One region of the Paenibacillus sp. M-152 genome, then DNA from elsewhere that is predicted to be linked to it. Evidence: riboswitches for the same ligand, from Rfam matches in the RefSeq annotation. Region 1 holds a riboswitch; the other holds the start of a gene.
What was found. A riboswitch is a leader RNA that binds a small molecule or an ion and turns the genes downstream of it on or off. The one in region 1 is predicted to bind cyclic di-GMP.
Positions count from the first base shown of each region.

Region 2: it holds a riboswitch for cyclic di-GMP, as region 1 does, so the genes downstream of both, EGM68_RS06290 (glycosyl hydrolase) here and EGM68_RS02480 (transglutaminase-like domain-containing protein) in region 1, are expected to answer to the same signal.

Region 1 covers NZ_CP034141.1:541,831-550,070, forward strand. The annotation lists gene EGM68_RS02465 (GGDEF domain-containing protein) at 1-207, opposite strand, end outside; gene EGM68_RS02470 (class D sortase) at 259-909, opposite strand; gene EGM68_RS02475 (LPXTG cell wall anchor domain-containing protein) at 1,016-4,627, opposite strand; gene EGM68_RS02480 (transglutaminase-like domain-containing protein) at 4,987-5,796, opposite strand; cyclic di-GMP riboswitch class I at 5,809-5,890, opposite strand; cyclic di-GMP riboswitch class I at 5,931-6,009, opposite strand; gene EGM68_RS02485 (helix-turn-helix transcriptional regulator) at 6,117-6,992, opposite strand; gene EGM68_RS02490 (DUF445 domain-containing protein) at 7,576-8,240, shown strand, end outside.
Region 2 covers NZ_CP034141.1:1,416,898-1,425,137, forward strand. The annotation lists gene EGM68_RS06265 (glycosyltransferase family 4 protein) at 1-84, shown strand, start outside; gene EGM68_RS06270 (glycosyltransferase family 4 protein) at 81-1,229, shown strand; gene EGM68_RS06275 (glycosyltransferase) at 1,258-2,358, shown strand; gene EGM68_RS06280 (UDP-glucose dehydrogenase family protein) at 2,364-3,692, shown strand; gene EGM68_RS06285 (sugar phosphate nucleotidyltransferase) at 4,440-5,816, shown strand; cyclic di-GMP riboswitch class I at 5,972-6,053, shown strand; gene EGM68_RS06290 (glycosyl hydrolase) at 6,067-7,668, shown strand; gene EGM68_RS06295 (hypothetical protein) at 7,717-8,240, shown strand, end outside.

The sequences.
Region 1 (8,240 bases):
CATAATAGCAAAGGCTTCCTTGCCGTTGCTTCGTTTCCAAAATAGCTCAAGTGCATTCCGATTGAATAGACCCGTTACAGGGTCCTGATAGGCAAGTTTCCGCAGCAAATTTCTTTCCATCATCACAGAATGTAAAAAAATTAACGTATATATCCACAGCGCCAAAGTTAGACCGATTAGAAGTAAGGCTGTTAAAGATATACTCAATGGGGTCACCACCAATATAGTTTATAGGTTATTCCGCTTCTATTAGCGGCATTAGGTTAGTTGTCTGGCATGAACGATGAGTCGATGTGTCGGATTTACAAGAGGGTCACAGGTAATTAGTGTGAGAAGCTTTTGTTTCTTGATGCTTTTTAAAACGGAGACATTTGAAGGAGTGACGACTGAGATGTTGTAGACCTTGTATACGTATTTTTCACCCCGAGTGTGAATTAGAATCTGATCTCCGATTTTCACCTCATTAAGCCGGTTAAATAAACGTCCAGTTGTTCGTGAGCGATGAGCGGCTATGGCAGCATTCCCCACCTGGCCGAGTGTCGCAGTTTCCGACATATGTACGGCTGCATATCTCATATGCTGTTGGGTTGCACCTTCGAGTACAGGAAGTTCCAGCCCGATACGATCAATCTGGATTGTAGCGATTGGGGCTTGCTCTGAAGCTGACGATGGGGGAGTGGTTTGAGACAATTGTGGCCCATCCACTGCTGCAGTATTTGTCAGCCAATTGGACAAATTTGTATAGCCTTTCATCATTTCGGGAGTCAGTGTCGATGTATCTGTATTTGATAATGATTCAGCTTCCTGTAATAGCTCTTTTTGCTTTTGATTTTCCAACCATTCATTAGCGGTAGGAAATAACATAATGATGATTCCTAACATGATGCTCACGTATGCCAGCTTACGCAATTGAAAAGCCTCCTAATACAGTAATCCATAGATCGGACATGTAAAATAATTCCCCTTCTCGCTAGTGATGAGCTGAGAAGGGGGATTTTTGATTATAAAATGTTATTTATTTTTTATGCGTTCGTCTATAACCCAGATAGGCCCCCAGAAGAATTAAGAACATGCCACTTACATAGAAGGGAGCAGGACTGTTTTCTCCTGTCTTTGGCAATGTATCCACCTTGGGTGTATGACCCGGATCACTTGGATTCTCTGGTTTTTCTGCGGGTAGGCGGATTACACCCTTAGGTACTGGGTCTTCTTCAATCTTCACGGGCGGAGAAGGCTCCTGGTGAGGATCGGCTTCCGGTGTCTCAGGTTGCACCCCTGGTTCAGCGGATGGTTGCGCCTCTGGTTCTACAGGTGGCTGTTCAATAACCGGAACGCCCAACGGAACATCCTCATCCTCAATAATTTTCGGCTCTTCGGTTGTTACGGGCGTAACAGGCGTCGCCGGAGGTTCAGTTATTTCAGGGTCCTTATCATGTTTTTTGCCTGAGCCCGGACTCGTAGGTGTACCCGGATCGGTAGGCGTACCTGGGTTTGTAGGCGTACCTGGATCAGTAGGTGTACCCGGACCCGGATCAACAGGAGTGTCTTTTTTGTTGGTGATTACGATTTGTTTAATGCCTGAACTTTGTTTGATAGTTGTATCTATTTTGATTTCTGTTTTTGGCGCTGTTATTTTGTAGCCTTCAGGAGCAGTAAGCTCCTCCAGGATGTAGTCATCATAACTCAATGAAGAAAATACGATTTTCCCGTCCAAATTGGTAGTTTGGACAAGAGGTGCTCTTTTCTGATTCTTGTCATAGAGTGCAAAACGTGCCCCGGATAGAACCTTATTGTGATCGTCCTCATCAACTTTGGTAATCTCCAGACTTCCCGTAACTCCTCCTCCTGATCCTGAACCAGAGGATGTGCGCACGGTAATTTCCTTACTTGTTTCCCTGATTTCGGTGGTCAAACGGTCGCCCTCGAAATTAACCTTATTGCTCACTTTTGCCTTGTCTTCAGCTTGAAGAAAGGATTGATATTGCAAAATATAACCTGATGATATAGCCTTCGCAAAGGCAAGCTCAAAGGATTGCTGACCTTGAGCAGTCGTTGTTATTTTTAGCTTATAATCCTGATCCTTGACTAACTCAGTGTCCCTAACAGCTTCTCCGTTGGCAGACACTTTGGTGGAGTATAGATGAAAGGAATCTTCAATCAGAATTTGATTATTGCTGGGCGTATCCACGATCTTCGCGTTGGAGACATGGGATTGCCCTTCATTGATATGGATGTTCCAGTCGATTTTATTTCCATTCTGAGCACCGGACTTTGTCACGTATTCTCCACCGTGGGGCACAGTCACTTTGGCAGTCCATTCCGAATCTACATTTTTTCCATCCATAAGCAGAGCGTTATTGTTAATCTCTTTATCAATAAGCTCTCCTTCCAATGTTGTTTGGAAAGTAACCCAGTAAGGAGAGTTGATGGACTGGTTAAACTGGATGCTCAGCTCGTTGTTGTTAGCGGCGGAAGGTAAAACCAGAGTATATTGGCTCGAAGGCACTTCGCCCCCTTTTTGTACGCCATTCCACCACCCGAGCAGGGTCATATCGTACACTTTAACTGAATTTGGGACCAGTTTTTGCCCTTGTAACAAGGTATCCCTAATTTCAGCATGATTCAGAGTTTTGCGGTTATAGTTGGCCTTAATGTCCCATGTAATTTGCTTGGAGCTGGCATTGTAACTACCTGACTTCGCCCCATTTTGCTGGGTCATATTGTCCGGCCATAATCGAGCTTCGGCCTCAGCAGTTTGTGTTGTTCCGTTGTATAACCAAGTGATAGAGGCTTTATTCCAAAAGTCCGGCTTGGTTTTGTCGATTTTCCATTCATTGTTAAAGGTAGTTGTGTAGTTAATGGTGTACGTGTCTTGAATCTTTTTATGAAAACGTATAGTGAACCCTTTTTTGTAATCCAGCGTAAGAGGGATCAGTTCGTAGTCTGTCGGTGATGTTAGTGTTGTTTTTCCGTCCGCGCTTTGGATCTTCAATGTGTTCGGCAATAAGGCCAGACCGCCATTCGGAAAGGCATCGTCGATAACGATTTGATCCATTGTATACTTATCCGCATTAATAGAAATGACCCAAGGAATTGTTTTGGTGTTATAGTTCGGTTCCTTATAGCCTTTGGTGATAATTATACTTTTCAGTTCGGTGGTTGTTTCTTTTGTTACCCCATCAGAAGTTACACTGTTCGTTATTTTACTATTTTTAACTACACGATCTATAGCCTTTGTTTGATAACGGATGGTATATGAGGCTTCAATATCCGTATTGAAAAGCAGATTGAAACCATTGGTACCATGATCGTCAGTAACTGGAGTGACGCTGTATTGGGATGCAGGGAGCTCATCCTGTGTATCCCCTTTATACACTTTAAGTGAATTTATGATGAGTTGTTGGCTGTTATTAAAACGGTCACTTAACGCGGCTTTAGCTGCGGGAATTTTTTTGTTGGCAAAATTATATTTGATTGCCCATGAGATCGTTTGTGTGACTGGGTCGTATTTCTCCACTTTTTTGCTTAAAAAATCCCCGCGTTGAACAGTGACTGTAGCTGTTGCGGACGTATCTCTCACATCGTCCCCTGAAAAAGTGGCTGTGTTGGAGAAACGAGTATCCTCGCTTGTTATGTTTGTGGAGTATTGAATTCGGTAGGCGCTGTTAATACTCTCCTCGTTAAAACGGATTCTGAAGCCCGGCACAACCGGATCAGCCTCTACTGTATACTTATCTGCGCTAACAGTGTCCCCCAGCACGGTGGTTCCGTTCACATTAATTTGTAAATGGTTTACCCGGATGGAGTCCTTGACTAGTTCTAGTCCTTGGGGAGTTGGGTCGGTTACTACAGCGTGTTTGATAGGATCCAAGTGTTTATTTACGTTAACTGTCCAATGAATTTGGTCTTTTCCATCAAACTTTCCTTGTTTCTCCATTGTAGGGCCAGCTGCAGGCTTAATATTTACGATAGCCGTTTGCTCGCCGCCTTTGATCGGGATCGCAATAATAACTTGTGTACTGCCTTTTTCTATTTGTGTGCTAAATTCAGTTTTGATCTCTAGCTTACCGCTGACATTAGAGTGGCTTTCTACGTAATCATTAAATGTCATAACCACTTTACCTTGACGGTCTACGGTAAAATGACCTACTTCTCCATCTGTATTCGTCAAAGGAGACGTAATATCTGTGTAAATTTGGAATTGCTCAGGTAATTGAAAGGTAAAGGTGTCTCCAGCTTTATACGTATGGTTCGGCAGTTCCCATTCATAGCCTAAATGGATGGCGGAACCAATATCAATACGGCTATCGGGATTATACACTGCATCAATAACACTTCCAGTAGAATCTGTAAGGGTTAGCTTGGTTAAAATACTTTCTTGAGTTGCCCTAACTTCAGAAGTTGAGCCAGCAGTTGGTTCAGGGACTGGAGCCGGGACAGCAGGTGGGATGTTAATTGGCTCTGAGGGCATTGGATAAACATCGTTAGTCACACTCTGAACCGGATCGGTTCCTGGGGTCACTGGCAGAGTAGAGTCGGGATTTTGTGCATAAGCTTGTGTTGTGCTGAACAAACACTGCAAAAAGAGCAATAGCGCAACCGTTGCTGTATTCCATTTTTTTCTCATACGGTAAACAAATCTCCTATTCTTAAAATACTCTTATTTAACGGCTAATGGTTATTCCTTCGAGGTCGAGAGAACTGTATTTATATATTCATCATTCATTCATATGATGCTATGTTAGCCGCATTAATTACTTGTTCAGAATTTATGAAAATTCATGTTCGGGGATGAACCTCCTCCTTTTGTCTCGAAATTAGATAATGGTTGGAAATCTCATTGTCTTCCTGGACTAGAATACATGCCACATCTCAACAATTTCTCAACAAGGATAGAAAAAGAGCCTTGATCATGTGATCAAGGCTCTTCAAGAAATATAGTTCTATTTTTCATTTTTTAATAAATATGAATTTAAAACATTGATATTAATATTGCTTTGTTTTAATGTATTTGGAGGGATCTTTGACCATTTCGAATTTCTGTTTACCCATATACAGTGCTGCATCTACTGTAGTGTCTACGACCACCCACTGATTATCGATGTAGACCTCATTCCAGGCATGATAAGCGTCCACGTAGGAAGATTTGCCCATAACCAGCTTGGTTGGTACATCTACACTTCGTAACATAGCAGCCATCAGTGAAGCATAACCATAACAAATATCTTTTTGAGAGCTTAACGTATGATCAATTTGTGGCAGATAGTCAGTCGTTAAGGCAAAGGCCTGATTGGAGTCATACTTGATATGACTAATTACGTAGTCATAGATTTTTTGCAGCTTCTCGCGATCGGTTGTTGCACCTTGGGTTAACTCACGGGCTTTTTGAATCGCTTGATTAGTACTACTCCAGTTAATATTTTGAACGGAATTAAGATACACTGCCTTGCTATCGTTTAGCTTTAACTCGATCGTATCTTGTCCTATCACTTTATATTGATTACCACTAAGCTGTTCCAAAATACTGATGTTATAGTTCCCATTACCCATTTGGAGAGGAAATACTTCTTCGGATTTCCCGGGTGTTAGATTATAAGAGTATTTTTGTGCATCTTTGGTAACCAAAATCTTGGTTTTAACGTTAGGTTTAACAGGGTAGCGCACACTGACCGTCCCATGATTTACATTGTTTTGGTCCAACCATGCAACACTATCAGCAGCGTAAATTGTCGAATTTAAGAGAATTGCGGACAGCATGAAAAATAGGAGAAGTGTGGAAAGTATCATTTTCCCCATAAAAAACTTCCTTTCGGTGGCCAGGCTGCCATCATCAATAGAAGGCCCTATAGCTTTGCGTCCCTGCCTTTCGACAGGTTTGCCATTTCGTATAAAGTTTTCGGGAAAAATAAGCACGACAAAAAGCCACTTCAACCGGTAGCTGGCTGCCATCATACAGAAGGCCCTGTAGCTTTGCGTCCTTGCCTTTCGACAAGTTTGCCATTTATCCTGAATAGCTTGTACTATTATTCTATCAGTTAGGTACTCTATTAGGCAAGTTTAAATCTCAAATTTTCGCTATTTATCGACAAAGCAAGCTTGGAGATTATACATAAGACCTATTTTATACGGTTTCCCCATTTTTTGCGATAGGAATGAGGCGTTTCTCCAATGTGCTCTTTGAACAGATTGATAAAATGACTTGTGTTGGGAATGCCGACATATTGTGCGATGTCCACAATAGCTACATCACTAGTTTTAAGCCAGCTTTGAGCAGCCGTGATACGAACATTAATAAGATACTCAATAGGGGAAAAGCCAATCTGTTTTTTAAAGTTTTTAGCCAGGTTGAACTTGTTTAGACCAAACATTTCTGCTAGCGAATCCAGCGTGATCCGTTCGCAATAGGATTGATCTAGATATTGCTTTACCTTGCGCACCTCTGCCGTTCCATCTGAATTCGCATTGGGATTGGCGTAGGGGTGCTGTAAAATAATCGTTAACAAGTCAACGATTATCCTGGATGAGAGCAGTTCAGAGGATAAGCTTCGTTCTGGCTGTACATGTAATAAGGTACGCAGCTTGTCCAGTACTGTATTTGAATCCTTTAGTGAAATTACCGGCTTATTGTGTTTATCGAATTGTTCGTAGAAATGGTCAATAAGATTGCCATATAGATTCACACTAATAAACTCCCATGTCTTCTGACAGGAAGTTTTGTACTGTACATATTCTTCGCAATTAATAAAAAGCATATCATGAGGTTTCAATATATAATCCTTGCCCCGGTATTGTAATTCCCCTCTCCCGGACAGAGTAAAAAGGAGCAAAAAAGAGGTGAGCTTTTGCCGTTCCATTACATAAGCATCTGTTTTGAAATAGCCTATTTCCTGTATATAAAAGAGGGATTTTTTAGCAAAAGCAGAGGGTGTACATATAATTGCAACTGGATCATCGCTCCAGACATACTGGGCATTTTTTTGGTTTGTTGTCATATCCAATTCCTTTACAAAAGAACAATTTTAGTAAGACAATTGTAGTTTGTTTCATGAATATCCTTTTAGAACCGGAGTTCCCATTTACAAAGGTTATTTTATCACATTAAAGTATATTCATGTATCGATTTGGGGTTATACATCATATAACAAAATTAACCAGAAGGCACCTATTTGAAAAGGATAAGGTCATTCTGGAATTTATTCCTTAAATTGATGGAATAAAGAATGAGGTTGGAAATAATTAATTTCCTCAATGAATATATCGTAATCTTGCAATTCCACTTTTTGAGGCATTTATCCTTTAGGTTGCAAGAAAAATGGGACCATAATTCGACAAAATGATTCAAAGGGCTCATTTTGTTAGAAAATAGTTGTAACTTAATTGTTGTGATTTTGTTCACGAAAATGTATGGATAAGTGTGGTTATGCGAACTCAATTTAAGCTAATGTGCAAATTTTAAATATCATGCAATTTGTTGACAATAGAGTATGGTTACCTTTGGTATCTGCACAGGCAATGATATGATGGTACTACAGATGTAATGAAACAAATTTTACAGTTAGTTTGGAGGACTACATGATGGGAAAAACAAAAAACACAAAAACCGCAGCAGCTTGGTCACTTGTTATGATGGGAGCGGGCTTTGCTGCTACGTTACCTTTTCAACAATTTGGCTGGGCCCGTCTTTTGGCCGGATCTTTTGAAGCCGGACTTGTAGGAGGGTTGGCAGACTGGTTTGCCGTAACCGCGTTATTCCGTCATCCGCTGGGCATTCCGATTCCACACACAGCGCTTCTCCCTAAAAATCGGGGAAAGCTGACCGATGCCTTGGTTAACACGGTCGAGAATAATTTGCTTCATAAAGAAAGTATTGCATCTAAAATTGCCGAGATTAGATTGGCAGAGCTGGTGCTGAAAAGTGTGGAAAAAGGAATACGTACGCCCGAAGCGGTTACTTTTATAGATGTTCTTGCCAAGCAACTTGTCCGTTCGATTCCGCTGGCAGAGCTGGCCCCGGCCATCGCAACCGGGGTTAAGCGACAGGCGACTGAATTCGATATAGGACCATTGCTAGAGGTGCTCGCCCGGCAAGCTGGCGAGCGAAAGTATGACCAACGGGCGTTGGATTATGCGCTGGAGCAGACGGAGTCCTGGCTAATGCGGTCAGACACCGGGGTTACGCTAGGCACCTTGGGGATGCAGGCTGTTAGCGGCTTGCAGGTCAGCGGGCTTATGCAGTTTGC
Region 2 (8,240 bases), 880 kb from region 1:
AGCAGATATACATGGGGACATGTAGCGGAACAGGTAGAAGAGGTGTTCCGACAGGTCCTTGACAGAAAGGCGGCGGCGAAATGATGAGAGTAGCTTATATTGACCATACGGCAAGATGGAGCGGCGGCGAAGTTGCTTTGTATAACATACTGACGAATATCGGGGAACATATCGACCCGCTCGTTATTTTGGCGGAGGAGGGCGATTTGGCGGATCGGCTTCGGCAGCGTGATATTGATGTGCGCATTGTTCCACTAGATGATTCGATTCGTAATCGGGGACGAAATGCCGTCAATCTGGGTGCGCCTGCAGCAGCCTTTCGTTTGCTAGCTTACGGCAGGAAACTCGCGCCATTGTTGCGCGAGGAAAAAGTCGTGTGTGTGCACACGAACTCACTCAAATCTGCACTGTATGGTGCAGTAGCCGCCAAATCGGCGAAGCTGCCGTTGATATGGCATATCCGTGACCACATCGGTCCGCCGTATCTGAAGCCGATTGTAGCCAAAGGGATTCGACTCATGTCCCGCTTTTTGCCTAACGGTGTGATTGCCAATTCCAAATCCACGCTGAGTGCATTGGAATTACCCCCGGACAAAAAGACGCTCGTCGTCTACTCCGCTTTTGCCAAAGCGATTACGGCTCGTGATTCGGCTGCGCAATTGCGTGGCGATGACTCGTTTAACGTCGTGTTGGTCGGCAGATTGGCGGAATGGAAAGGACAACATATTTTACTGGAAGCGGCACGTTCTTTTTTACCAGATCAGCGTGTGAAATTCTGGCTGGCTGGAGATGCGTTGTTCGGAGAAGAGGAATATAAACAACGATTGGAATCCACGATGCGCGAATATGGGTTGACCAACGTCAATCTGATGGGACACGTCGACGACATTCAGGGTCTGATGCAGCGCTGTGATCTGCTAATTCATACTTCCATTACACCGGAACCATTCGGTCAGGTCATTATTGAGGGCATGGCTGCAGGTTTGCCAGTGATCGCTTCAAACGAAGGTGGTCCCAAGGAAACGGTGGTACCCAATGAAACCGGGCTGCTCATTGAACCGGGAGACCCTGCCAAGCTGGAAGAAGCCATCCGCTGGATGCTGGAGCATCCACAGGAACGTCAGCAGATGGGTGAGAGAGGGATGGAACGGGTCAAGAAGCATTTTGTCATCGAGAACACTGTTAAGGATATAGTTCATTACTATAAGGGTTTGTTGGCAGGAGTCTGACCGACATTCGCGTTAAAGGATGATTCAGATGAAAATAGCGATAGCACATGATTACTTAATCCAAATGGGCGGAGCGGAAAGGGTAGTAGAGGTATTCCATGATATGTATCCGGAGGCTCCCATCTTCACAACGGTGTTCAGCGACGAGCGTCTGTCGCGCAACTTGAAGGATGCGGATATTAGAGCCACTTGGCTACAAAACATCCCAGGAGTGAAGGCCAACTTCAAAGGAGTGCTGCCGCTGTATCCCATCGCTATCCGTGATTTTGATTTTAGGGATTTCGACATTGTTTTAAGCTCTAGCAGCGCATTTATGAAAAGCATCCAGGTACCCAAACATACGTTTCACATTTGTTACTGTCACACACCGATGCGGTTTGCCTGGGATTACGATACATATATGGCCCGGCAGTCCAAATCCAACCTGCTCAAAAATATGCTAAAGCTGTACATGAACAGGCTGAAAACATGGGATGCCAAAACTTCTCGCAACGTAGACCAGTTTGTCGCCAATTCTTCCGTCGTCAAGCGGAGAATTCTGCACTATTACCAACGGGAGGCAGATGTTATTTTTCCTCCTATCAATACATCCCGTTTTAAACGTGCTACAAGCATCGGTGACTATTATCTGATCGTATCTCGTTTGGTGTCCTACAAGCGCATTGATCTCGCGATTGAGGCATTCAAACGTAACGGTCTTAAGTTACGCATCGTTGGCGAAGGACCGGATCGTAAACGACTCGAAGCCATGGCTGCCCCGAACATTGAGTTCCTCGGCAGGCTTGAAGACGAAGAGGTTAACAAGCTGATGGCCGAATGCCGGGCACTTGTCTTTCCGGGGGAAGAGGACTTTGGTATTACGCCTTTGGAGGCGAATGCGGCCGGACGGCCCGTTATCGCTTTTCAGGGTGGGGGAGCGCTGGATACGATTGTTCCTCATGTGAACGGCGTATTTTTCCGCAAGCATCAAGTAGACGATGTGCTAGAGGCCGTCGCAAAGGTTGAGCAACATGCATGGAATGTGGACGATATCATTACCCATGCCCGCAAATTTGATGAAGATAACTTCAAGGATCAATTGAAAAAGTATGTAGAACAAGCCTATGTGAACTTTCTAAAAGGAGGATGAACGGAATGAAACTGGCTGTAATCGGTACTGGATACGTTGGACTCGTCTCGGGTGTATGTTTTGCGCAAAAAGGTAATGAGGTAATTTGTGTCGATCTGGAACAGTACAAAATCGATATGTTGAACCGTGCGGAATCTCCGATTTATGAACCAGGTATTGAGGAATTGATCGCGTTGAATCTGGAAGCTGGCCGTTTAGAGTTCACCTCGGATTTGGCCGATGCGGTACGTCGCTCGGATATCGTCATTTTAGCGGTAGGTACGCCTTCACTGGCTAACGGCGAGGCGAATTTGTCCTACATTGAACAGGCGGCCGCCGATGTCGGGAAAGCCATGAACGGGTACAAGATTATTATGACTAAGAGTACCGTACCTGTCGGAACGAACGAAAAGATTAAGGACGTAGTGGCTCGTCATACGAGTTTGTCTTTTGATATTGTATCCGCGCCGGAGTTCCTGAGAGAAGGCTCAGCCATCAATGATACGCTTCATCCAGATCGCGTCATTATTGGTTTGGACAATACAGGTTTGCGTGAAACAATGGTCACTCTGCATCAGGTATTCACGGATAAAATCTATGTGACGGATATCCGCAGTGCTGAAATGATCAAATATGCCTCCAATGCGTTCCTGGCAACTAAAATTTCGTTTATTAACGAGATTGCTAATATTTGTGAAAAGGTTGGCGCGGACGTTACCTGTGTGGCTGAAGGTATGGGCATGGACAAACGGATTGGTTCCTCTTTCCTGCAAGCAGGGATCGGATACGGGGGCTCTTGCTTCCCGAAAGATACGAATGCGCTCATCCAAATTGCGGGTAATGTAGACTATGAATTTAAGTTGTTAAAATCGGTGGTCGAGGTGAATACCGACCAGCGCTTTATGATTGTATCCAAGCTGCGTGAATCGCTGGGTCAGCTAAACGGCGTATCGATTGGCATTTGGGGCCTCGCCTTCAAGCCCAATACAGATGATATCCGCGAAGCTCCAGCACTGGAAATCGTAGAAACGCTCATTCAGGCAGGTGCTATTGTCAAGCTGTATGATCCCATTGCGATGGATAAATTCAAGGAGCGCGTAGATCACCCGAATATTATATGGTGCTCCTCCCCGCAGCAAGCCGCCGAAAGAAGCGATGCTGTGTGCCTGCTGACGGATTGGGAAGAGTTCGAAGAAGTTGATCTCGTGCAATTGGGCTCCATTCTACACAAGCCAGTTCTGATTGACGGTCGCAACGTATTCACCGAGGAACAGATCCAAGGCTCTGGGCTGGAATACTACTCCGTGGGTCGTCCGCGGATGAGTGGGTGGAACAGAGATAAAGTGGAAGTTTAAAAGTGACAGATTAAAAAGTGACTGTGGTGATGTGGGAGGCGCTGAAGGCGCTGCGCGTGCAGATTGTTCTTCCGATTGCTGTTACCCCCGGATTTTCTGGATTGTATTAAACATTCAAAGGTTAAAATCCGGGGATAAAGGCAAACGCTGACGCTTCTTCAGAACAATTCTGCCCGCTCCGCTGCTTTTGCCGCACCAAGTCACGATGTTTAATCTCCCACCTTATGGGATGGGAGTAGAAGGGCGTATCAGAAGGAGCGGCATAGTTGAGCCGCTCCTTCCGATTAAGGCGCTATACGCTGTACCGCGGCGCTCCCTGCGGAGCAAGCCTCATGCGGATACGCTATGCTGCTCCTGTAGAGCAAAAACGCCATTGCGGTAGTCGACGAAGGCAATCTTGGCAAGGCGTTACGAAACCTCGATTACTAGAAGCTTGTAAGCACAGCGGGCAAGGCCCGAAAGCGTGAGATTTTTACAGGCTGACCGGACTTAATAATGTCCGGTCGTGCCTTTTGCACCACAAGGTATGATCGATATGATGCATTTTTTGAGTAGCGCAGGAATGGATTTGAATCTGGAGAAGCGATAGCGTTCGCCTTTGGACCGGGATTCAAACCTTGATACGATTTTATACAATCGAATGAATCCCGGTCCAACAGCGATCGTAAGATCAAATCGAGCCCGTAGCGGGTCACTCAACCTTGCCCCATTCGATCACCAACCAATATAGAGAGGAAGTGGAGATTTATGAAGCTCGTACTTTTGTCTGGTGGTTCCGGTAAAAGATTATGGCCGTTATCCAACGATTCCCGTTCCAAACAATTTTTGAAGGTCCTGGAGAGCCCGGAAGGGATTTCGGAATCCATGGTACAGCGGGTATGGAGACAATTGGGAGACAACGGATTATCCGAATCCTCGTTTATTGCGACAGGGAGAGCGCAGGTCGAAATGATCCAGAGTCAGATCGGTTCGAATACGCGCATCATTGTTGAGCCGGAACGCAGAGATACCTTTCCTGCGATTGCGCTGACAGCGACTTATCTATATTCCATTGCGGGTGTTTCGCCTGATGAAATTATAGCTATATTGCCTGTAGATCCTTATGTAGAGGATGCTTTCTTTGCTTCCGTAGCCCAACTCGAACATACACTTCAGGAGAGTGAAGGAAAGCTTGCACTAATCGGGGTTGTCCCTTCCTATCCTTCAGAGAAATACGGTTATATTATTCCGAAAAACGATGCCACTCAAGGTAGCACAGGCTACCGCGAAGTGAGCCATTTTCAAGAGAAACCCGACCGGGAGCAGGCGGAGCGTCTAATGGAACGCAATGCTCTATGGAACTGCGGGGTTTTTGCATTCAAATTAAGCTATTTGCTGGATATTTTGGCATCCAAGGGCCTGCCGCTGAATTATGAAGAAATGCAAAAACAATATGCGTCTCTGGAAAAAATCAGCTTTGACTACGAAGTAGTCGAGAAGGAAAAAGACATCGTGGTGCTTCCGTACGATGGTTTTTGGAAGGATCTAGGAACCTGGAATACACTCACAGAAGAGATGTCTCATCAGCAAGTGGGTAGAGGGGTAGTAACGGAAGATTGCGTCAATACGAGTCTTATTAATGAGTTGGACATTCCTGTGGCGATCATTGGAACGAATGATCTGATTGTAGCCGCTAGCCCAGATGGCATTCTTGTGACCAATAAGGCAGAAAGTCCACGCATCAAGGAAGTGCTCAAGGCTCATGATCAGCGTCCAATGTATGAAGAACGTCGTTGGGGACAGTATCGGGTTGTAGACTATGTAAAGTATGACGAGGGTAATGAGGTACTGACCAAACGAATCCGCGTACACAAAGGTAAAAATATCAGCTACCAGCTTCACTTCAAACGAAGTGAAATCTGGACCATTATTAGCGGCGAAGCGGAAATTATTTTGAATGAGAAGCTGCATAAAGTAAAGGCCGGTGACGTAGTTCGCATCCCTGAAGGGACGAAGCATAGCATTTTGGCTGTAACCGATGTGGATTTGATTGAAGTTCAGACTGGCTCTGAGTTGGTTGAAGAGGATATTGTACGCTTTTGTATGGATTGGAATGAAATTTCTCGTCATCAATTTATCTCGTAATTATTTGCGTAAAAACGTAAAAAAGAAGATTTGATGAAAAATAATGGCCCAAACTGTCGAAATTGGGCGAAAACCTGTAAATTCATGAACATGACCTATTAAATTTTGGTAAAAAAAAGTCGATACTTAGGGTAAGAAGGAATCCAAACTCCTTCCAACGATAAACGCAGCCCTGTCGAAAGACTGGTACGCAAAGCTAAAGGGCCTTCCCGTAAGGATGGCAGCCTGGCTACCGAAAGGAAGAGCTAAAGTGAGATTCAATTTTATTCCTCTGTATCGACTGATACGTCATGTACTCCCCGTTGTTATACTTTTTTCTTTGTTTCCCGTCGGCTTTGGTGATTCTCTGTCTGTGGTGAATGCCGCTTCATTACAACCTGTTAATTCGGACGCTTCTACTCAGGCCCGTGAACTATACAATTATTTACTCAGCATCTCTGGAAAGAAAACAGTCACTGGTCAGCATGATTATTTGGAAAGTCCAGATGAATTAAGCAACAAGGTCCAAAAAATCAGCCAGGCGTATGTGGGTTTGCACGGCTATGAGATGGGAGCCATCTCTGGTCAATCCGACACTACAGAAGCAGCACAACGTAAAAATGTCGTCGATAGCGCTATTCGTTGGAGCAGAGCTGGTGGCATTGTGACGATGACTTTTCATGAAGCGTTGCCGGGTAGACCGCTGACTTGGGCCAATGTGCAGGCGAAAGTAAGTCAGGCGGAGTTCAATAAATACGTGACACCAGGCACTACGCAGTATAACCTCTTCATTGCCGATCTGGATAAGGTCGCTGTATCGTTAAAGCAGCTTCGTGATGCAGGTGTTCCAGTATTGTGGAGACCTTATCATGAAATGAATGGTGACTGGTTCTGGTGGGGAAACAAAAACAATTTCAATCAGCTATGGAATATCATGTACGACCGTTTTGTAAACACGCATCAGTTGAACAATCTGCTGTGGGTGTGGAGTCCCAATGCTCCCAATTCCTACACTGTCCCGTATACCCCGAAATATCCGGGGGATGACAAAGTGGATATTTTGGCAGTAGACATCTACAACAATGATTTTAAGCAAAGTCATTATGAAGGACTGCTCGGGTTGGCACGGAATAAGCCGATTGCCATTGGCGAGCATGGTGAGATGCCTAGCTCTGAGGTGTTGCAGGCACAGCCCAAATGGGTGTATTCCATGACTTGGGGCAAGATGCTGACTGAGAATAACACAACCAATCAAATACAGGATTATATGAACGATTCGAGGAGTTTGACACGGGATGATGTGAAAAATGGGCTGGCAGCAATCCAACAACCTGGGGCAGATGTGCCGACTTTACCGGATGAGGGACAAAGTGAGCCTATCCCGGTTCCGCCAGTAGTAATCGTACCCCCAGCTCCGACTCCTCCTTCTGTTCCTGATGTAGTATATGTGAACGGGCTGCGGGGCGAATATTTTAACAATATGAATGTGAACGGCAGTCCTGTTTTGATCCGTACAGACAGCAAGCTGGATTATAACTGGCGCGCCGTTGCTGCTGATCCTAAGGTAAATGCCGACCAGTTCTCGGTTCGCTGGACAGGTAAAATCAAACCACAATACAGCGAGACCTATACATTTACAACTATATCCGATGATGGTATTCGCGTATGGGTAGACGGCAAGCTGGTGATTGACAGTTGGTTCAAACAAAGCTGGACAGAGCGTAAAGGCAGTATTGCTTTGGAAGCAGGTAAAATGGTAGATCTAAAAGTGGAATACTATGATGAAAAAGGCGATGCGATGGCTCGTCTGATGTGGGAAAGTCAGCATGAAGCGAAAGCGGTGGTTCCCGGAAACGCTTTGTTTCTTCCTTGATAGATACTCTTTCCCGGTCATAAATTTTGAGGAGAGAGGGTGTATCATATGATGAAAAAATGGTTGACCCATAGGTATACGGTCGTATTATCCGGATTACTAGGTGTCGCAGCTCTAGCCATGATCGCTTGGTTTATATACACGCCTTCAAAAAGTGCAGAATTGCAGACGGATAAGGTAGCGGCGGCCAGTCCAGTATGGAAGCTGGGCCAGAGGGATGACTCTTCAGCGGAATTTAAAGGAGTGGTCGGTAGGGATAATATCGAAATTTCTGGAGCAGCAGCTTCTACTGAATCCTCTGCTAAAGGAACATTCTCGGCGTTGTCGGAAGCAGAGAGTACAACAGTTCCGGTATTGCTCAGCAGTGGTGATATTCCTCCAGGTTTGAATGCATCCACGAATCCAGAACTGTCACTTCAGTATAAACTGAATCAGGTTCCTCCCAATGGTATGATATTCCGTGTTCGGATTTTGGATGCGGGCAAAGCGGTGCCGCAGATGGCTGTCTTTTCAAATCACCAGCTGTCTGGAATTATTCAGATTGCCGGGGTATCCGGTACTGGGAGTACCTA